4 regions of the Brenneria izadpanahii genome follow, and region 2 is predicted to be linked to each of the others. Evidence: predicted binding sites of a transcription regulator. Region 2 holds the regulator's gene; each other region holds the start of a gene.
What was found. Region 2 encodes PurR, which represses purine synthesis genes. Its sites were predicted from a motif close to CANGCAAACGTTTGCNTG; they were not measured.
Positions count from the first base shown of each region.

Region 1 (5,329 bases), 1.8 Mb from region 2:
ATACCCCGTCAGCTGCACCAGCCAGCCGGCCAGCTGTTCGATCATCTTGCGATAGCCGAGCGCCTGTTCCGGCGGACAAAACGGATGCAGTTCAGCGAATTCCGGCCAGGTAATCGGCAGCATTTCAGCAACGGCATTGAGCTTCATGGTGCAAGAGCCCAGCGGGATCATCGCCTGATTCAACGCCAGATCCTTGCATTCCAAACGGTGCAGATAGCGCATCATCTCGGTTTCGCTGTGGTAGCGATTGAACACCGGATGGGACAGGATGGCGTCATCACGCAGTAAGGCCGCGGGAATCGAGGTTTCCTGCCGGCTGACCGCCGCATCCAGCGTATCGATATCCAGACCGTGGGAATATCCCAGCAAGATGGCGAATAGCGTCAATACGTCTTCCCGCGTCGTGGCTTCATCCAGCGTAATGCCGACTGCGCCGTCCAGATCGCTGCGCAGGTTGACGCCGAAACTCAATGCCCGACTCAGCACGGCGGCTTTGTCGTCCACCTCGACGGTCAAGGTGTCAAACCAGGTCTGATGGCGCAATTTCAGCCCGCTCTGGCGTAGTCCGAGCGCCAAAATATCCGTCAGACGATGGATACGTCCGGCAATACGCCGCAACCCTTCGGGGCCATGAAAAACCGCATACATGCCGGCGATATTGGCCAGCAGCACCTGTGACGTACAAATGTTCGAGTTCGCTTTTTCACGGCGGATGTGCTGTTCGCGGGTTTGCATCGCCATGCGTAACGCGGTGTTGCCTGCGGCATCAACGGAAACGCCGATAATCCGCCCCGGCATGGCGCGTTTGTATTCATCGCGGCAGGCGAAAAACGCCGCGTGCGGACCGCCGTATCCCATCGGCACGCCAAAACGTTGAGCGGACCCAAAGACGATATCCGCCCCCTGCTTACCGGGCGCGGTCAACAGCACCAGCGCCATGATATCGGCGCTAACGCAGCTGACCACCTTACGTTTTTTCAGCTCCGCCATCAGGGCGCCATAATCATGCAACTCGCCGGTCGTACCGGTCTGTTGCAACAACACGCCGAACACGCCGTCGTCCGTCAGCGCCTGCTCCGCTCTACCGACCACTACTTCAAAACCGAAGGTTTCGGCGCGCGTGCGCACCACATCCAGCGTTTGCGGATGAACGTCATCGGCAACGAAGAAACGGTTGGCCTGTTTGAGTTTGCTGATGCGCTTCGCCATCGCCATCGCTTCCGCCGCCGCCGTCGCTTCGTCCAGCAGGGAAGCCGAAGCCAGCTCCAGCCCAGTCAGATCCTGAGTCACTTGTTGAAAATTCAGCAACGCTTCCAAACGCCCTTGGGAAACTTCCGGCTGATAAGGCGTATAGGCCGTGTACCATCCCGGATTTTCCAGCACGTTGCGTAAAATCACCGGCGGCATCAGCACGGCGCTATACCCCATGCCGATATAGCTTTTATAACGCTGATTCTGGCCGGCGATCGCTTTCAGCTCGGCCAGCGCCTGATGTTCCGTCGCCGCATCGCCGACCGCGGGCGGGCTGGGTAACTGGATATCGGCGGGCACGATCTGCCGGATTAACGCATCGAGCGAATCCGCGCCGACCGCGGCCAGCATCTGCTGTTGCTGCCCGGCGGAAGAACCAATATGACGTTCCACGAAAGCGCTGTTATGTTCAAGTTGACTGAGAGTCTGGGTCATTACGAAAATTTCCTGCATCAAACATTCTCTGCGTCACACCCGGCGGGATAACCCAGAGCGAGGGAACAAAATAAAACGCCCCGGCTCAACGGAGTCCGGGGCGCAGTCACGATTTATTCGTCTTCTTCCAGAGCGGCCTGATATCCCTCGGCATCAAGCAGTTCGTTTAAGTCGGACTCGTCGGACGATCTGATACGGAACAGCCAGCCATCGCTATAGGGCGCGCTGTTAACCAATTCCGGCGAGTTTTCCAACTCTTCGTTGACTTCGATGATCTCGCCGCTGATGGGCGCATAAATATCGGACGCCGCCTTGACCGATTCGGCCACGGCGCAGTCATCGCCGGCGGAAACGATAGTGCCGACTTCCGGCAAATCGATAAACACCATATCGCCCAATAATTCCTGCGCGTGTTCGGTAATACCGACGAGATAGACGCCCTCACCTTCAGACAGCACCCACTCGTGCGAAGCGGTATATTTTAATTCTGCTGGTACATCGCTCATTGCCACCCTCTCCTTCCTTCACAAAACGGTTAAAACTGAACCGCATACCCTTGAATTTACAAGCCGCGGCACGGCTGGCCGCGGTTGAAATCCGGATAGCGTTAATATTGAACAATAGCTTTTCCGGCACGGACAAAGCCAGGCTTGGTGACATGCACCGGGAGTTCGCGATTGCGGATTTGAACAATCGCCTGTTCGCCAATGCCGGCCGGGACGCGCGCCAGCGCAATGCTCACGCCAAGCGTGGGTGAAAAGGATCCGCTGGTAATCACGCCTTCCCGCATCACCCCTTCACTATCAGTAAAGCGCACTGGCAAATCATTACGCAATACGCCTTTTTCCGTCATCACCAATCCGACTAGCTGCTCAGTTCCCTTTTCCCTCTGACGCTCCAGCGCTTCACGGCCGATAAACTGGCGATCTTCCGGCTGCCAGGCAATCGTCCAGCCCATGTTGGCGGCCAGCGGCGAAATGCCTTCATCCATATCCTGGCCATAAAGGTTCATCCCGGCTTCCAGACGCAGCGTATCGCGCGCGCCCAATCCGCATGGCTTGACCCCGGCCGACAGAAGCTGCTGCCATAGCGCAACAACCTTCTCCTTCGGCAGCGCGATTTCATAACCGGCTTCACCAGTGTAACCCGTCGTGGCGATGAAAAGATCGTCGGCCTGAACGCCGAAAAACGGCTTCATACCGGCGATCTTTTCACGCTGGGAATCATTGAGCAGACTCTGCGCCTTTTCCTGCGCCCGCGGCCCCTGAACGGCGACTAACGCCAGATCGTCACGCTCGCGGACATCCACCATAAAAGGCTCGGCGTGCTGGACGATCCAGGCTAAATCTTTTTCACGGGTCGCCGAATTCACCACCAGACGGAAATAGTCTTCCGTAATGAAGTAAACGATCAGATCGTCGATAACGCCGCCGGACGCGTTCAACATGCCGGTATAAAGCGCCTTGCCGGGCTGAGTGAGTTTGGCGACATCGTTCGCCAGCAGATAGCGCAGAAATTCGCGGGTTCTGGCGCCGTGCAAGTCCACGATGGTCATATGAGACACATCAAACATACCGGCATCACGACGTACGATGTGATGCTCATCAAGCTGTGAGCCGTAATGCAGCGGCATCATCCAGCCGTGAAAATCAACCATTTTGGCACCGTCTGCCAGGTGCTGTTGATACAACGGAGTCTGCTTAGCCATCTTTTCCCTCTGTTCGGAGCACTGCGTTCGGGCGGATTACGGCCATCACGCAAACGATATCTTGTTAATGAACTTACCACTGAAACGCCGGTTAAACTATCCCCTTAGCCATAAGATAATCTATATGGAAAAGGTTCCGCCCCCTAAGCGGCCAAACCGCCATAAATAGATATAAACTCCAAAAAATAAAAAATTATCAGTATAAAAATAATGAAATTGAGATTAATGATAAAATTATTGACATGAAAACTGGATTGGTTAGTAGTTAATAGCGCATAAAACACACCACAATCATTAGTTAAAGTAATGCGAAAAATGCACCAAAATTAGATTATTTCAACCAATCCCCCGCCAACCGCCGGGGATTGGCTGAGTGATTGACAAAATTATTGACGATGAAATAACGCCGACTATTGCGGGATCTTTCCCTCGATACGCTGTATCAAATAGGGAAAAAACGGATTGGAGGAGAGCCGCAGTAAAGTATCCAGATCCACGACCAGCACCGAACGTTCGCCCCGCGCCGCGATCATGCCCAGCGGCAGGCCGAATTCGCGGGGATTCTGCGAAAAACGGCCATACAGGGAATCGCTATCCGGAAAGGGCAAGGCGACGTGCGACAGCGAGTAAACGTCGGGCGGATAATCAATCTGCAAATCGCGGGAGCGGCTTTGCCTCTCCCCCGCCTTTACGTCAAAAGCGACGGCATGCGCACTGTCCGGCGCCGCATTGGTAATGACCGTGGTGTCATAATGACGCGGCGCCGGCGGTAAAAGCTGGCTGACGGCGCGATCCGCCGAACCACGCAGCAACGGCCCGAAGTTGATGGTGCGATTCACGTCAAACAGCACCAGTTGGCTGCCGTTCGCCGGTAAAAGGTCATAAAACGCCGAAATTACCGCCTGAGTGCTCACGGTGAAATCCATCACGGACTGAAAAGTCAGTACCGGCGGCAGTTGCGCCAAAGCGCGATGCTGCGCCTTACGGGTAAGCTGCCTCTGCAGTTCATGGGTTAATAGCCAGGACTGGCGCGCCCCGTTGACCGGAAACGAGTTATATTTGAACGGATTAAACTCCGGCAAAATTCCCAGCCAGGCCGATTTGGCAAACGCCGGAAATACCGCCGGCAGCCCCGCCAGCCCGGCAAAGCGGGCATAGCTGGTAACGCCGATCATCGGAGAAATCAGGATCAGCTGCTCCGGCCGCGCCAGCGTGGGGTCATCCAGCGCATCCAGCGCATACTTCAGCACCAGCGCGCCGCCGTTGGAAAAGCCCACCATGTGCAGCGGCAATGCCTGGCCTGAAACCTGCGCCAATTGATGCTCCGCCTCGCGTACCGCCAGACGGGTGGCCGCCAGCCAATCCCGCCAGTGAGTATCGGTCAAAGCGCCGGGCACCGTACCGTGCGCCGGCAGGCGAATGCCGACCACGACAAAACCGCGCTGGCGATAACGTTCGGCGATATGCCGCAGGCTGTAAGGGGAATCCGTTAGTCCATGCAGCAGCACCACCGCGCCTTTTGGCGCGCCTTCCGGCATCAGTTCATAAGAACGATTCCAGTCATGCTGAAACTTCCCCGGATACACCGGGCTGCCGGAAAAATAACGGTTGATGGGGCGCTGTTCGTCATCATCCAGCTCCTGAGTCACATGCTGATTGACCTGCTGGAAAATCGTCTCTTCGGCGCGCAGATAGGCCGGCCAGTCGGCGCGATCGAGCTCGTCCGCCGAAAGTTCATCCGGCACAAACGTATGCCAGGGCGCCAGGGCCGGGCCGCGTTGGGTGTCATAAATCCGAATAACCAGCAATGTCGCCGCCGCCACGATACAAATAATGACGCAGCGTTTAATCATCCGTTTGGCAGACCTCATCAGCATGGTGATATTCCTTCCGATTTACCGTTTTACTGGCTGTTTTCACTTCGGTTTATAGTAA
Region 1 covers NZ_CP050854.1:4,484,021-4,489,349, forward strand. The annotation lists gene gcvP (aminomethyl-transferring glycine dehydrogenase) at 1-1,686, opposite strand, end outside; gene gcvH (glycine cleavage system protein GcvH) at 1,800-2,192, opposite strand; gene gcvT (glycine cleavage system aminomethyltransferase GcvT) at 2,294-3,394, opposite strand; gene HC231_RS19980 (alpha/beta hydrolase) at 3,805-5,271, opposite strand.
Region 1: the regulator PurR is predicted to act here: its motif matches at 3,441-3,458, upstream of gcvT (glycine cleavage system aminomethyltransferase GcvT).

Region 2 (5,329 bases):
AGGCAGACCGCGCTGCTGTTTTGCGAACTGGTTAACCGTTGGAAACGGATGGGCGGATGGCCTATCGCGCTTGATGAAAATCAATCAGAAAAAACATCCGCCGCAGGTTAGAGCGCGTGAAAAGAGAGAGGGCGGCCTATGCCACCCTCTTTTCATTTCGCTCAAACGGTTATCCGCATCGCATTCCGCCGGGCTTATTGCTGCCCTTCCTGCTGGGATTTATATTTTTCCGCCGTTTCTTTAATCAACTGCTGCAATTCGCCGCGTTGATACATTTCAATAACGATGTCGCAGCCGCCGACCAACTCGCCGTCGACCCACAACTGGGGGAATGTCGGCCAGTTGGCATACTTGGGCAACTCGGCGCGAATGTCCGGGTTCTGCAGGATATCGACATAGGCAAAACGTTCGCCACAAGCAGACAACGCCTGTACCGCCTGCGCGGAAAAACCGCAGCTGGGCAATTTAGGGGAACCTTTCATATACAGCAGGATCGGGTTTTCAGCGATCTGGCGCTGAATTTTTTCAATTGTCGTTGTCGTCATTCTCTTGCTTCCTCAAACCTATAGGATGGCTAACGTCACGTTCATTAACCATGAGTATCATCAGATGCGCCGCTACAGCGCTATCTACTCAACCACATTGTAACGAGGGCGACGCCCACAAAAAAACGCCATTTTTTGTGTGGCTATCTCTTTACCCTACCATAGATTACATGTGATGAAACTCACAACAAAAATTGCTGGTAAAACCATCGAAAAAATCGCCATTAACTTTTTTTCACTATTCTGTGTGAATAAAGCGCCTAATCCCACTTTTTTATAATGCCGTTTTCGGGAATACTGTGCGCACTTAGTGATTTAATGACGATAATCGATCGCGGCTATCATGCGTTTATTTACTACCATTTTTATAGTGTTTTTCAGTAACCTATTCCTGAATCTGGCACAGGCGGCGCCTCATACGCCGAATTTGCCGCCGCGAAAAGCCAGTGTGAACAGCGTACCCGACGGGGATCATAAAAAAACCAAGCCGACGAAGAAAACGCCTCAAAAATCGCCGGCGCCGGTAAAAAACAAAGAACCCGCCGCCAGCAAAACCGACTCCGCAGCTAAAGTTAAAACCCCTCGCCTCGTGAAACGTAAACCGGAACCGGCGCTATCGAGAACCAAAAGCAGTACCCCGGCATTAGTTAAACGCAATCTCAAAAAAACGCATGCGGGAAACGAATCCAGGCTGGCTTCCGCGCGGACCAAAAAAAGCGCGTTGAAAGGCGAGGCAGAAAAAGGCTTAACGCTGAGCGAAGCCCATAAAAAACGCTATCAGCATGCTAAATTGACGGCGATGAATAAACTGATGGGCCAAGTGGGCAAACCCTATCATTGGGGAGGCTCATCGCCCTTTACCGGATTCGACTGCAGCGGTTTGGTTTATTACGCCTATAAGGATATTGTAAAAATCCCCATCCCCCGCACCGCGAATGAAATGTATCACTTGCGCGACGCCGCGCCGATTAAAAAAAGCGAGTTGGAAAGCGGCGATTTAGTTTTCTTCCGCATCAACAACCGTGGCGCGGCCGACCACGTGGGCGTTTATCTGGGAGATGGAAAGTTTATTCAATCGCCGCGTACAGGCTCTGATATCCGCATCAGCAAATTGAGTGAAGATTACTGGCAGGATCATTATGTCGGCGCGCGGCGCGTCGTCACCCCGCAGACTATTCGCTGAAAGCCATATAGAAGTTCGGGCGCGATTGAACGCGCCCGAACGGATAATGACGTTAACGGCCATACGGCTCGCCATCAATTAATTCATCACAGCCACAAAGCTAAATATAATAATCATTACCAACGCGCCGACGGTGGCGAACAGCGACAACTTCAGGTCAGTATCCATAGGCGTTTCCTTTGTGCATACAAGTTATCAGAAGACAGCATCGACCATCTTTGTAATCCCAAGCCAACGTTGGGCTAAAACAACATACTGTATAACTGTAGCAATTCTTGCACAGTCCGACGGAAAAAACTCATACCTGCATATCACTAATAGTATAAATTACCGCTTCCACTTTCGTGCTAAATCGGACAAAATCCGCTGTTTGATGGCACGCCGCGTATTGGTCGAAAAAGTCAGCCTTGCCCCTTCAGGTACAACATTCGGCATTCTCCTTCTGAAATTCTGTCTTTTTATATAGAAAGAGAACTTTAAACGTAGGCAAACGATTAACAATATACTTACGACTGCAATGAGTCGGTTAGGAGTCATTTTTACATGGCAACGATCAAAGATGTGGCAAAACGTGCTGGCGTTTCGACCACAACCGTATCGCACGTGATTAACAAAACACGTTTCGTCGCCGAAGAAACCAAGGCCGCCGTAAGGGCCGCCATTAAAGAGCTACACTATTCACCCAGTGCCGTCGCCCGTAGCCTTAAAGTCAATCACACCAAATCCATCGGGCTATTGGCGACATCCAGTGAAGCGCCCTACTTTGCTGAAATCATCGAGGCCGTTGAAAACAGCTGCTATGCCAAAGGCTACACGTTGATTTTGTGTAATTCGCATAACGATATTGATAAACAGCGCGCCTACCTTTCCATGCTGGCGCAAAAGCGCGTCGACGGGCTGCTGGTGATGTGCGCGGAATATCCCCCCCAATTGCTCGCCATGCTGGAAGACTATCGCAGCATTCCGATGGTGGTGATGGATTGGGGCCAGGCGCACAGCGATTTTACCGATACCATCATTGATAACGCCTTTGAAGGCGGTTATATGGCGGGTCGTTATCTTATCGAGCGCGGTCACCGGGATATCGGCGCCATTCATGGCATCCTGGAGCGAAACACCGGCAGCGGCCGCCATCGTGGTTTTTTAAAAGCGCTGGGCGATGCCGATATTCAGATTCATGACGAATGGATCGTTCAGGGCGATTTTGAGCCTGAGTCCGGCTATAAAGCGATGCACCAAATTCTGGCGCAGAAACATCGCCCCACGGCGGTTTTTTGCGGAGGGGATATTATGGCTATGGGCGCGATTTGCGCGGCGGATGAACTGGGACTTCGCGTTCCTCAAGACATATCGGTAATTGGTTATGACAATGTCCGCCATTCCCGCTTCTTCACCCCTGCGCTGACCACGATTCACCAGCCCAAAGAACGGCTGGGGCAATCGGCTCTTGCGATGCTGCTGGACCGTATCACCAGTAAGCGTGAAGATGCGCAGGTCATCGAGGTGCATCCGGCGCTAATCGAGCGCCGCTCCGTTGCCGACGGTCCATTTCGCGATTACCGGCGTTATTCCTGAGTTACGCCCGCACTTTTATATCCCGCCCGGAACAACGCGTCCCGCCGCTGCTTCAGCCAATTTATACTTGTACCCTGGCTGAAGCAGTCATAAACTAATTAGCGGCTTTAGCGACAACAACCATATTTATAACTATCCTTTAGTGTTAAACGCATACGGAATATGCGTATTTATATTAAGGATGAGTGCCCCTACGTGTTTACGTACCGGCTTTTTTCTCTTCATTTTCCTCTTTGTCATTCAGAGGGTAGACGATGGGTTATACCCACCGATGCCGTTAATGGGTAAAAAATTGTCTATGCTTTCCTTGCAGTTTTCACCGTAAGCAGCAAGGTAGGGAGAAATTATGAGTTCATCATGTGTAGAGGATGTAGAAGACCAGGCGCGACATGACAGCTCCTGGTTTCAAATTGTCCGTGAAATGCTGGACATGGCCGACGTCAAAATCAACGGTTCGCGCCCTTTTGATATAAAGGTTAAAAATCCTGATTTTTTTAAACGTGTATTGCGTGAAGGCTCATTGGGATTAGGTGAAAGCTACATGGATGGTTGGTGGGAATGCGAAAAGCTGGATATGTTTTTTCATCGCATACTGCGCGCCGGTCTGGATAAAAAAGTTCCCCACCACTTGAAAGACATTCTGCGCGTTGTCGCCGCAAGGCTGATTAATCTGCAATCCAAAAAACGCGCATGGATTGTCGGTAAAGAGCACTATGATCTCGGCAACGACCTATTTTCGCTGATGCTGGATCCTTACATGCAATACTCTTGCGGCTACTGGAAACAGGCAACCACGCTGGAGCAGGCGCAAGAAGACAAACTTCAGATGATCTGCGAGAAGCTGCAACTGAAACCCGGAATGAAGCTGCTGGATATCGGCTGCGGCTGGGGCGGACTGGCTGAATATGCCGCTCGTCGTTATGGCGTATCCGTCAGCGGCGTCACCATTTCCAAAGAGCAGCAAAAGTTAGCGCAACAGCGTTGCAAAGATCTGGATGTCACCATTTTATTGCAGGACTACCGCGATCTGGATTTACAATTTGATCGGGTCGTGTCCGTCGGGATGTTTGAACATGTGGGCCCAAAAATTACGATGCCTATTTCCGGATCGTAAATAAGAACCTTAAGCCGGACGGATTATTTCTGCTGCATACTATCGGCGCGCAGAAAACCGACTCCGAGGTCGATCCCTGGATCAATAAATACATTTTCCCTAACGGTTGCGTCCCTTCCGTCCAGCATATCGCGCAAGCCAGCGAACCCTATATGGTGATGGAAGACTGGCATAATTTCGGCGCCGATTACGATCGCACCTTGATGGCATGGTACGAACGTTTTCAGCAGCATTGGCCTGAACTTTCCGACCGCTACTCCGCGCGTTTTCGCCGTATGTTCAGCTACTACCTTAACGCCTGCGCGGGCGCGTTCCGAGCCCGGAATATTCAGCTATGGCAAGTCCTATTCAGTAAAGAGGGTATCGAGGGGGGATTGCGCGTTCCGCGCTAATCTTTTTTAGATATCAAACCGCCCGGAAATTATTCCCGGGCGTTTTTTTAACCGGCTATTCTTCGCTGTCCGAACCTTTAACCTGCTGGCTGGCCAACACCCGCTCTACCGTATCCACCACGGCCTGAGTCTGTGGATCGATTTCGATATTCACCCGCTGTCCCAGCTTCTTCAGCCCCAGCGTGGTACGATTTAACGTCTCGGGAATCAAATGCACGCAGAAGCGGCTGCGAGTAACTTCGCCGATGGTCAGGCTGATGCCGTCAATTCCGATAAAACCTTTATGCAATACATACTTCATCAGCGATTCATCCGACAGGCGGAACCAGATCTGATGATTATTTTCTGAAACCAGAATCTTTACCACTTCCGCCGTGCAAATAATATGACCGGACATAACATGCCCGCCAATCTCATCGCCGAACTTCGCCGCTCGTTCAAGGTTCACGCGATCGCCTTCGGCGATATCCCCCAGATTGGTCAGCCGGAGCGTTTCTTTCATCAGGTCAAAACTGACGCG
Region 2 covers NZ_CP050854.1:2,697,426-2,702,754, forward strand. The annotation lists gene rnt (ribonuclease T) at 1-111, shown strand, start outside; gene grxD (Grx4 family monothiol glutaredoxin) at 195-545, opposite strand; gene HC231_RS12140 (C40 family peptidase) at 889-1,728, shown strand; gene cydH (cytochrome bd-I oxidase subunit CydH) at 1,807-1,896, opposite strand; gene purR (HTH-type transcriptional repressor PurR) at 2,272-3,303, shown strand; partial or broken gene cfa (cyclopropane fatty acyl phospholipid synthase) at 3,650-4,809, shown strand; gene HC231_RS12160 (riboflavin synthase subunit alpha) at 4,865-5,329, opposite strand, start outside.

Region 3 (5,329 bases), 540 kb from region 2:
AGCGATACGGAAACCTTCGTCGCCATTCGGGTTGATATTGATGACTGGCGCTGGTCCGGCGTGCCGTTTTATCTGCGCACCGGTAAACGCCTGCCGACGAAATGCTCCGAAGTCGTTGTCTATTTTAAAAACCCCGCGTTGAATCTGTTCCGTGATTCTTATCAGCAGCTACCGCAGAACAAGCTGATCATTCGCCTGCAGCCGGATGAAGGGATTGAAATTCAGATCTTGAATAAAATCCCAGGGCTGGAGCATAAGCACCGTTTGCAAACGGTTAAGCTGGATTTGAGTTTCTCCGAGACGTTTAACCAACAGCACCTGGCCGATGCCTATGAACGTTTGCTGTTGGAAACCATGCGCGGAATTCAGGCGTTGTTCGTGCGTCGGGACGAGGTTGAAGAAGCCTGGAAGTGGGTTGATTCAATTATGGACGCATGGTCAATGGATAACGATGCGCCGAAGCCTTATCAGGCGGGAAGCTGGGGGCCGGTGGCCTCTGTTGCGATGATCACCCGCGACGGACGTTCCTGGAATGAATTTGAGTAGCATTTGAGTTGTTGACGAAAGTCATAACTCATCCGGTAAGTACAGTTTTAATGTATGGCTAACGGTGCGGTCGGACGTCTGCAATTTATGCAGACCCCTGTGGCAGGGGCGCGCTATATCATTAATGATGCCCACGGGCATGACAGGAGATAACTTTTGATGAAAAACTGGAAAACGAGCGCGGAACAAATTTTGACTGCGGGCCCGGTCGTTCCTGTTATTGTGGTTAACAAGCTGGAGCACGCGGTGCCGATGGCAAAAGCCCTGGTCGCAGGAGGCGTTCGCGTTCTGGAACTGACGCTGCGTACCGACTGCGCCATAGACGCCATCCGCGCCATTGCTAAAGAAGTTCCTGAAGCGATTGTCGGCGCCGGTACGGTAACCAATCCCCAGCAATTGGCCGACGTGACTGAAGCCGGCGCGCAATTCGCCATCAGCCCAGGGCTGACCGAATCTTTGCTGAAAGCGGCAACCGCAGGCAGCATTCCGTTAATTCCGGGGATCAGCTCCGTATCTGAACTGATGCTGGGCATGGATTATGGCTTGCGTGAGTTCAAGTTCTTCCCGGCGGAAGCCAATGGCGGCGTGAAAGCGTTGCAGGCGATTGCCGGACCGTTTGCGCAGATCCGTTTCTGTCCGACCGGGGGAATTTCGCCGAAGAATTACCGTGATTACCTGGCGCTGAAAAGCGTACTGTGTGTCGGCGGTTCCTGGCTGGTGCCGAATGATGCGCTGGAAAGCGGCGACTACGCGCGTATCACCGAATTGGCGCGTGAGGCCGTTGCCGGGGCGAAAGCGTAATCATTAATCTATAAATCTATACCGTTTTATTCTCAGGCCACCCATGATTTATGGGTGGCTTTTTACTATCAGCGCAAGTTAACCGCTGACCTTAACGGCTGATGCGCTGTTTTTTGCTAATATGACGGCCTCATCGGTGGTTGATGCGCTTGCCAGCGCGACGCCCATACGGCGTTTACCGTTAATTTCCGGTTTACCGAACAGACGGATCTGCGTATAGGGATGCAGCGCGCTTTCCAGTCCTTGATAGCGTACATTCCGGCTTTCCAACTCCGGCAGAATCACGGCCGAAGCGGCTGCGCCGTACTGGCGAATGGCGCCGATTGGCAATCCCAGAAAAGCGCGAACATGGAGTGCGAATTCCGACAGATCCTGAGAAATCATCGTTACCATGCCGGTATCATGCGGGCGCGGCGAAACTTCGCTGAAAATGACATCGTCGCCGCAGACAAACAGCTCAACGCCGAATAATCCGTAACCGCCCAGCGCCTTGACCACATCGCCGGCTATTTTTTGCGCCCGTTCTTGCGCCAGCGCGCTCATTCGCTGTGGTTGCCAGGATTCGCGATAGTCGCCGTCCTCCTGGCGGTGGCCGATCGGTTCGCAAAAGTGAATGCCATCCACCGCATGGATCGTCAGCAGGGTAATTTCAAAATCGAAATTGACCAGCCCTTCGACAATAACGCGACCGCCGCCGGCACGACCTCCCTGCTGGGCGTATTGCCAGGCTTGGTCTAATTGCCGAGGTTCACGGATCAGGCTTTGTCCTTTACCCGATGAACTCATCACCGGTTTAACGATGCAGGGATAACCGATTTCCGCTACGGCCTGCCGAAAGCGCGTTTCGCTGTCGGCAAAACGGTAACTTGAGGTAGGAACGCCCAGCGTTTCGGCGGCCAGGCGGCGAATGCCTTCCCGATTCATAGTCAGAAGCGTAGCCTGCGCGCAGGGCACGACGTGATGTCCTTGTTGTTCAAGCTTTACCAACATATCGGTAGCGAGCGCTTCGATTTCCGGCACGATATAATCGGGGCGTTCGGCTTCAACCAATGCTTTTAACGCTTCGCCGTCCAACATGTTAATGACGTGGCTTCGATGAGCAACCTGCATGGCCGGCGCGTCGGCATAGCGATCGACCGCGATAACCTCAAGGCCTAAGCGCTGGCATTCGATCGCCACTTCTTTGCCCAACTCGCCGGAGCCCAGCAACATCACGCGAGTGGCATCAGTACGCAGGGCAGTTCCAATCGTTAACATCATGTGATACCTGATCTGGTTGTGAAAAATGGGCGCAGTATAAACGAAAACGTTTGCGTTCGCATCTGAGGCGACGTCAGGGGGCGGATGCGGAGCGACGGGGATTCTCCTCGCTTGGCATCGCCGGGTAATCGTGCCACTCTTGATCTCAGCACGGTTTTATTCCTGATCCAAGGGCTTTATTCCAGAACAGAAGGAGCACCATGACAGCACCGAAAGCAGCAAAAAGACCCTATCCGTTGACTATCCACAATGATACCCGTATCGATAATTACTATTGGCTGCGCGACGACGAGCGGGCCGATCCTGAGGTATTGGATTATTTGCAGCAGGAGAATAGCTACAGCAGTGCGATAATGGCCTCCTACGACGGCCTGAAACAGTCGCTGTATGAAGAAATGGTCGCCCGGATACCCTCGGAGGATATGTCGGTTCCCTACGTTAGAAACGGTTACCGCTATCAGAGTCGCTATGAGCCGGGTAAGGAATATCCTATCTACCGACGCCAGCCCGAAAATGTAACGGATGAATGGGAGACATTGCTGGATGGAAACCAGCGGGCGGAAAATCATGAGTTTTATAGTCTGGGCGTGTTGGAAGTCAGTCCTGATAATCAGGTGTTGGTGATATCGGAAGATTTCCTGTCCCGGCGGCAATACGACATTCGGTTTCGCGATCTTAGCCGCGGCGAGTGGCTGCCGGACGTCATCGAGAAGGTGTCTTCCGGGGCTGAATGGTCGGCGGATTCCAGCACGCTCTATTATGTCCGCAAACATCCGCAAACCTTGTTGCCGTATCAGGTTTATCGCCACCGGTTGGGAAGCGATCCGGCGTGCGATGAACTGGTCTATGAAGAGCAAGATGACACCTATTACGTCAGTCTGAGCAAGACAACGTCGGAACGCTACATCACCATTTACCTCAGTAGTACCACCAGCACGGAAGTTTTGCTGATCGATGCGGCGGCTAATGATGCGGCGCCGCAGGTGTTTATCGACCGGCGTAAGGATCATGAATATTGGGTAGACCATTATCGGGGCGTCTTTTATCTGCGTTCCAACCGGGAGGGGAAAAACTTCGGTCTGTACCGCACCAATGATATTGGGGAAGAGAGACTGGAAACGCTGATCGCGCCGCGGGAACATCGCGTTCTTGAAAGCTTTGAGCTGTTTCGTGACTGGCTGGTGGTGGAAGAAAGAGAGAAGGGGTTAACCTGCCTGCGGCAAATTCACTGGCAAACCCAGGAAGAGAAAAATATTACGTTCAATGACGCCAGCTATGTCACCTGGCTATCCTATAATCCGACGCCGGAAACCGCTTTGTTGCGTTATGGCTATGCCTCCATGACTACGCCAAGTTCACTTTATGAACTGAACATGGATACCGGTCAGCAGCAATTGCTCAAACAGGCTGAAGTAAAGCACTTCACTACGGATAATTATTGTAGTGAACGTTTGTGGATTACCGCTCGGGACGGCGTTGACGTTCCGGTTTCGTTGGTGTACCACCGCGAACATTTCAAGCCGGGCCAAAATCCCATCTTGGTATATGGCTATGGCGCGTATGGCAGCAGTATGGAGCCGGATTTTAGCGTTAGCCGATTAAGCCTGTTGGATAGAGGTTTTGTCTTCGCGCTGACCCATATTCGCGGCGGCGGAGAGCTGGGACAACAGTGGTATGACGACGGACGCTTGTTGAACAAGATGCATACATTTACCGATTTCATTGATGTTTCACAGGCGCTGGCGGAAAAAGGCTATGGCGATCGGCAAAAAATGTTTGCCATGGGCGGCAGTGCCGGCGGGCTATTGATGGGGGCGGTAGCGAATTTCGCGCCTGATTTGTTTAAAGGCGTTATCGCCCAGGTTCCGTTTGTCGATGTTCTGACCACGATGCTGGATGAATCTATTCCCTTAACCACCGGTGAATATGATGAGTGGGGCGATCCTAACGATCTCACCTACTATAACTATATCAAGCAATATAGCCCGTACGATGGAGTAACGGCCCAGGATTATCCGCATATGCTGGTTACCACCGGATTACATGATTCGCAGGTTCAGTATTGGGAACCGGCAAAGTGGGTAGCGAAACTGCGTGAGATGAAAACAGATCAACATCTTTTGCTGTTGTATACCGATATGGATGCCGGGCATGGCGGGAAGTCAGGGCGTTTTAAACATTACGAGGATATTGCGCTGGAGTATGCGTTCTTACTGATGGTGCTTGAAACTGACTGAACCGATGAGAGTAAACCCGCTGATAGCGGGTTTACCGATCAGCATTGTTGACTTTACTTAATAGTATCCGCCTGTGGTTGCGCCTTCTTGGCCTTTTTTTCCGCGCGCTTTTCTGCTGCGGTTTTCAGGGGTTTCTTTTTGCTGTTCTTTTTGCTGTCCATTCCTTTACTCATTTCTGACCTCGCTTGGTAAAAGGTTGGTTTGCCAGTACATTAACCTCCTGTTTGGCGCGAGATGCAAGGGGAAAATGTTTTTTATTGAGAGGAAATGTGTCGCCGGCATAGTGAGCGAAAGATGCTATTTCGATTTCGGCTCGTAAGGCAAACGAGAGAACTGCAAAGAGAGCTGGCGGTAAACGCCAACGCGCTCGCGGAAGTAGCTGCGCAGATGTTCCGGTTGTTCCTTTTCTACCATTTCAGGAATAACCGGCATGTTATAACGTTCTTTGAAGGCGACGCCTGACGCGGCCAGATCCACATTAACCT
Region 3 covers NZ_CP050854.1:2,161,861-2,167,189, forward strand. The annotation lists gene zwf (glucose-6-phosphate dehydrogenase) at 1-546, shown strand, start outside; gene HC231_RS09655 (bifunctional 4-hydroxy-2-oxoglutarate aldolase/2-dehydro-3-deoxy-phosphogluconate aldolase) at 706-1,347, shown strand; gene purT (formate-dependent phosphoribosylglycinamide formyltransferase) at 1,426-2,604, opposite strand; gene HC231_RS09665 (S9 family peptidase) at 2,808-4,844, shown strand; gene HC231_RS09670 (DNA polymerase III subunit theta) at 5,142-5,329, opposite strand, start outside.
Region 3: the regulator PurR is predicted to act here: its motif matches at 2,647-2,664, upstream of purT (formate-dependent phosphoribosylglycinamide formyltransferase).

Region 4 (5,329 bases), 1.7 Mb from region 2:
TTGCAGTAAACAATGGGAAATAATGTCAATGCAAAAGAATGAGAATGAATAGATTTATTTGGATATAAAGTGATAATTATCATCGGGATGAGTGAATGATATCCCCGTCATTTTTCAAGTCGCGGGCGCGTTGGTTTTGCCGTTCGTCGTCTGTAATGGGCTAACGCTTCGCATTGTTCAAAACGGCAGCGTTTTATCCTGCGCCTCAAATTTTATTGAGTTTAATTACTTGTTATTCCTCTTTATCAATGATTTCTGCTTAAAAAGAACGCTTAACGCATTATCCGCCATTTGTGTTTTTTGAAAATAAAAGGCTTGCTATAAAAATGTGTTCATGCGTTAATGAGTCATCGGCCTGGAATACAGACCTATTTATGTAAGACATTGTAATTAAGCGGTTCCTAGTTCAAGCGATGCATCCAGTCTCTTATCCGACGAATTTCCTTTTTATAAGTGCCCATAAGTAATCACTGTAACAGACCCTACTCCGCCCTATAGTGGCTATCTAAATATATAAAGGAAATTTTCTATGTCTAATAAAATGACTGGATTGGTAAAATGGTTTGACGCTGGCAAAGGTTTTGGTTTCATCACCCCGACCGACGGCAGCAAAGATGTATTCGTTCACTTCTCCGCCATTCAAGGCCAGGGTAACGATTACAAAAGCCTGGACGAAGGCCAGAAAGTTGAGTTCAGTGTTGAAAGCGGCCAGAAAGGCCCATCAGCAGTGAACGTTAGCGTAATCTAAAGGTCTTTGACCGAAGATAATTGACCGGCTTGCGCCGTTGCTCAAATATCATCGCCGAAAATACCTGATTATGCATAAGCCCCGCAGATATTCTGAGGGGCTTAATTATTTCTATTGTTACTACTCCTCACCTTGCGCCGAAACGAGTATGATGGCAACCCGAAGCCGTCGCCGGCCGGTTGGACTCGTTCACTCCTATATGATCCCCTCCATAACCAGCCTTCCCATATCGGTTTCAAACATGAAATTTAGACGGTTCGATTGAATTTCATACAGTGTAGAAACTATATACAATAAGTGGTGTCACAGTAGTCGTAGCGCGGCGAATGCGAATGCGATTCTTTATGCGGTACGCGTTATGATCACTTAAAGACGAATTTGATGAAAATTAAACAAAAATTCACCAGAGTATTACTTCATCCGCGTTACTGGCTCACCTGGTTCAGTCTAGGCATTCTGTTCCTGCTGGTTCAATTGCCTTACCCGTTGCTGATGAAAATCGGCGGCAGCGCAGGGCGTTTTTCCCGATTTTTTCTAAAACGCAGAGTGGCTATCGCTCGGCGTAATCTTGAACTGTGCTTTCCCGATATTTCCGCCGAAGAGCGGGAGACGATGATCGTCAATAATTTTTCTTCGTTGGGGATGGCGCTGGTGGAAACCGGTATGGCCTGGTTTTGGTCGGATCGCCGGGTTCGCCACTGGTTTGATGTCTCGGGGCTGGAAAACTTGCAGCAGGCTTGCGCAAAAAAACGCGGGGTGATGGCCATCGGCATTCACTTTATGTCGCTGGAGTTGGGTGGGCGAGCGATGGGGCTGTGCCAGCCGATGATGGCAATGTATCGTCCTCACAACAATAAGGTGATGGAACTGGTGCAAACGTGGGGACGTTCCCGCTCGAACAAGGCGATGATCGATCGTAAAGATCTGCGAGGTATGGTTCATGCCCTGAAAGGCGGCGAGGCCGTGTGGTTCGCCCCGGATCAGGATTACGGTCCGAAAGGCAGCGTTTTCGCTCCGTTTTTTGCCGTGAAAAACGCCGCGACCACCAATGGCACCTTTACTATCGGCCGCTTAGCGAAGCCATCCATGATCACCATCGTTTTAATCCGTAAACCGGATGCATCCGGGTACAAGCTGGTGATTCAGCCCGAACTACAGGATTATCCCTATCACGATGAACATGCCGCCGCCAGCTACATGAATAAAGTGATAGAAAATGAGATCATGCGGGCGCCGGAGCAGTATCTGTGGCTGCATCGCCGTTTTAAAACCCGTCCGGCTGGTGAGGTCTCTTTATACGCCGGAGTGTGACGAAGAGACGTGAGTTATCAATTCTTTTTCATCAACAAAAATGGCTGCCTGTCGGCAGCCATTTTATGTTTAACGGAAGATAGCGCGGGGATTAAACACAACGATAGGTTTTGCCCAGCGCTTCTAATAATTTATTGATTATACGGACAACTCTCATCTTTATTCCCCTCACTTTCTTTGCAATCAATGATTGAAAGTACCAAAGCCCAGGTTGATGTTTTCAAACATAGCGATGATTTTATTCAGCAGCTTCATTTTTCAAACTCCCATCAGTGAAATTGTATCTGTGATGTATCTCACGTTTTGAAGAATACTCGCGCTGATACGCTTGGTCAACTTTTTTGTGATACTAATCACAAAAATATGAATTTCTAGTTTGTTTAAAATAAACCGGCATTTTGATTGGTTGTTTTGCGCGGCGCGCAGGGGCTTCCCGCTGAGCTTTTTGACCGTTGTAAATGGCAAGCGCCCCGTGACGTCGGCCGGGCATAGGTAAGACATAAGTAAGGCATTGGTAAATAGTCTTGATTAGCAGTTGAAATGGATGCCGGGGAAGCAGGATAATCTTTCGCTTACAAAAAGTAACCTGGCAAAATTATGAGGTTTGCATTGAACGAAGTAATCGTTTGCGTGCAGGGCCTCAAGGTTTGGATGCATTGGTTATACGGATGCATACCCAGTGCAGGGCTGGGTGAACCACCTACGATTTACCTTAAATAATAATGACATTTCATTCAGGGGATACCACCATGTCGAATACTACTCGTCAGGCTGATGGTGCGGCGCGTCCGCATGGCGCGCTTGATGCATTTTTCAAAATAACACAGCGCGGCAGCAATGTGCGCCAGGAAGTGTTGGCAGGGTTAACTACGTTTCTGGCTATGGTTTACTCGGTTATCGTTGTACCGGGCATGTTGGGTAAAGCCGGTTTCCCTCCGGCCGCGGTATTTGTCGCAACCTGTCTGGTCGCCGGATTCGGCTCATTGCTGATGGGGCTGTGGGCCAATCTGCCGATGGCCATCGGCTGCGCGATATCTCTGACCGCCTTTACGGCATTCAGTCTGGTATTGGGGCAGCAGATTAGCATTCCGGTTGCGCTGGGCGCGATTTTCCTGATGGGGGTTCTGTTCACCATCATTTCCGCCACCGGGATCCGCTCCTGGATCCTGCGCAATCTCCCGCTTGGGGTGGCGCACGGAACCGGTATCGGCATTGGTTTGTTCCTGTTGATTATCGCCGCCAACGGCATTGGCCTGGTGATAAAAAATCCGATTGACGGTCTGCCTGTCGCTTTGGGCAACTTCACCTCTTTCCCGGTTATCATGGCCTTGATAGGGCTGGCCGCTACCATCGGGTTGGAAAAACGCCGTGTTCCGGGCGGCATTTTATTGGTGATCATCGTCATTTCCATTATCGGTTTAATCTTCGATCCGAATGTGAAATTTCAGGGCTGGTTCGCCTGGCCTAGCTTGAGCGGCGAGGATGGTTCTTCACTGATTTTCAGCCTGGATATTATGGGCGCGCTGCAGCCGGTGGTGTTGCCCAGCGTTCTGGCGTTGGTGATGACGGCGGTATTTGATGCGACCGGTACTATTCGCGCGGTTGCCGGTCAGGCGAACTTGCTGGATAAAGACGGACAAATCGTCAATGGCGGTAAAGCGCTGACGTCTGACTCCGTTAGCAGCATTCTTTCCAGTCTGGTTGGGACATCTCCGGCGGCGGTTTATATTGAATCCGCCGCTGGTACGGCAGCCGGCGGTAAAACCGGTCTGACCGCGACGGTCGTCGGCGTGTTGTTCCTGCTGATCCTGTTCCTGTCCCCGCTGTCTTATCTGGTTCCCGGATATGCGACTGCGCCGGCGCTGATGTATGTCGGTTTACTGATGTTGGGCAATGTAACCAAACTGAACTTCGACGACTTTGTTGATGCGATGTCGGGTCTGGTGTGCGCGGTGTTTATCGTGCTGACCTGTAACATTGTGACCGGCATTATGCTGGGCTTTGGTTCGCTGGTGTTGGGACGTATTTTCTCCGGCGAATGGCGGAAACTGAATATCGGCACCGTTCTTATCGCCCTTGCTCTGGTGGTGTTCTACGCCGGCGGTTGGGCGCTCTAAGCCGTTTTGAATTTGAGTTCGGGGGATCGTGCCGCCCCCGAACTCGGCTATATCTTTCCCGTCTTGCTTATCACTGCGAATTTCCGTATCCCGCCAATGCGGCGGCCGTTTGCCGCCGCGTCTTACTCTCTGATTGCAATGGTTTTTCCCCCTGCGCGGTGAACTTTATGTTTCTCTGCGCGGCTTCATTTGTTATCAGTTGAAGTTTGGTGTGTGAAAATACGAAAAATATAAATTTTTCCGCTCAGAAATTCATTTTAATGACAGAATAGATGCGTTAAATATTATGTAGTACTTCATGGGATTGACGGGTGCCTAACCCATTTTTAATGCTGCAGGAGTGAGTCTAAGGAAAGCATGGAAATCTTTTTTACTATTCTTATTTTGACCCTGGTAGTTTCTTTATCAGGGGTGGTTACACGAATTCTACCTTTTCAAATACCGCTTCCGTTGATGCAAATAGCCGTTGGTGCGATTCTTGCCTGGCCTCAGTTCGGTTTGCACGTTGATTTCAATCCCGAGTTATTTATGGTGCTGTTCATTCCGCCGCTGCTGTTCGCCGACGGTTGGAAAACGCCGACGCGCGAATTCCTGCACTACGGGCGTGAAATTATCGGGTTGGCGCTGGTTCTGGTGTTGATTACCGTCGTGGGCGTCGGCTATTTCATCTATTGGATGGTGCCGGGCATGCCGCTGATCGCCGCTTTCGCGCTGGCGGCGGTGCTTTCCCCGACGGACGCCGTCGCGCTTTCCGGCATCGTGGGGGAAGATCGCATCCCGAAAAAACTGATGGGCATCCTTCAGGGGGAAGCATTGATGAACGATGCTTCCGGCCTGGTGTCGCTGAAATTTGCCGTCGCCATCGCCATGGGAACGATGGTGTTCAGCGTTTCCGGCGCGACGCTGGCGTTTATAAAGGTCGCGATGGGCGGGTTGCTGGCCGGCGTGGCGGTTACCTGGCTTTATAGTAAGTCATTGCGCATTATCAGCCGCTGGAGCGGCAATGACGCCGCTACCCAAATTGTTTTACTGCTGCTGTTGCCTTTCGCCGCCTATCTGATCGCCGAACATATCGGCGTGTCTGGGATCTTGGCGGCGGTCGCGTCCGGGATGACTATCGGCCAGTCCGGCGTGATCCGTAACGCTCCGCTGA
Region 4 covers NZ_CP050854.1:4,427,552-4,432,880, reverse strand. The annotation lists gene cspA (RNA chaperone/antiterminator CspA) at 530-748, shown strand; gene lpxP (kdo(2)-lipid IV(A) palmitoleoyltransferase) at 1,130-2,059, shown strand; gene HC231_RS19710 (NCS2 family permease) at 2,809-4,176, shown strand; gene HC231_RS19705 (Na+/H+ antiporter) at 4,534-5,329, shown strand, end outside.
Region 4: the regulator PurR is predicted to act here: its motif matches at 2,675-2,692, upstream of HC231_RS19710 (NCS2 family permease).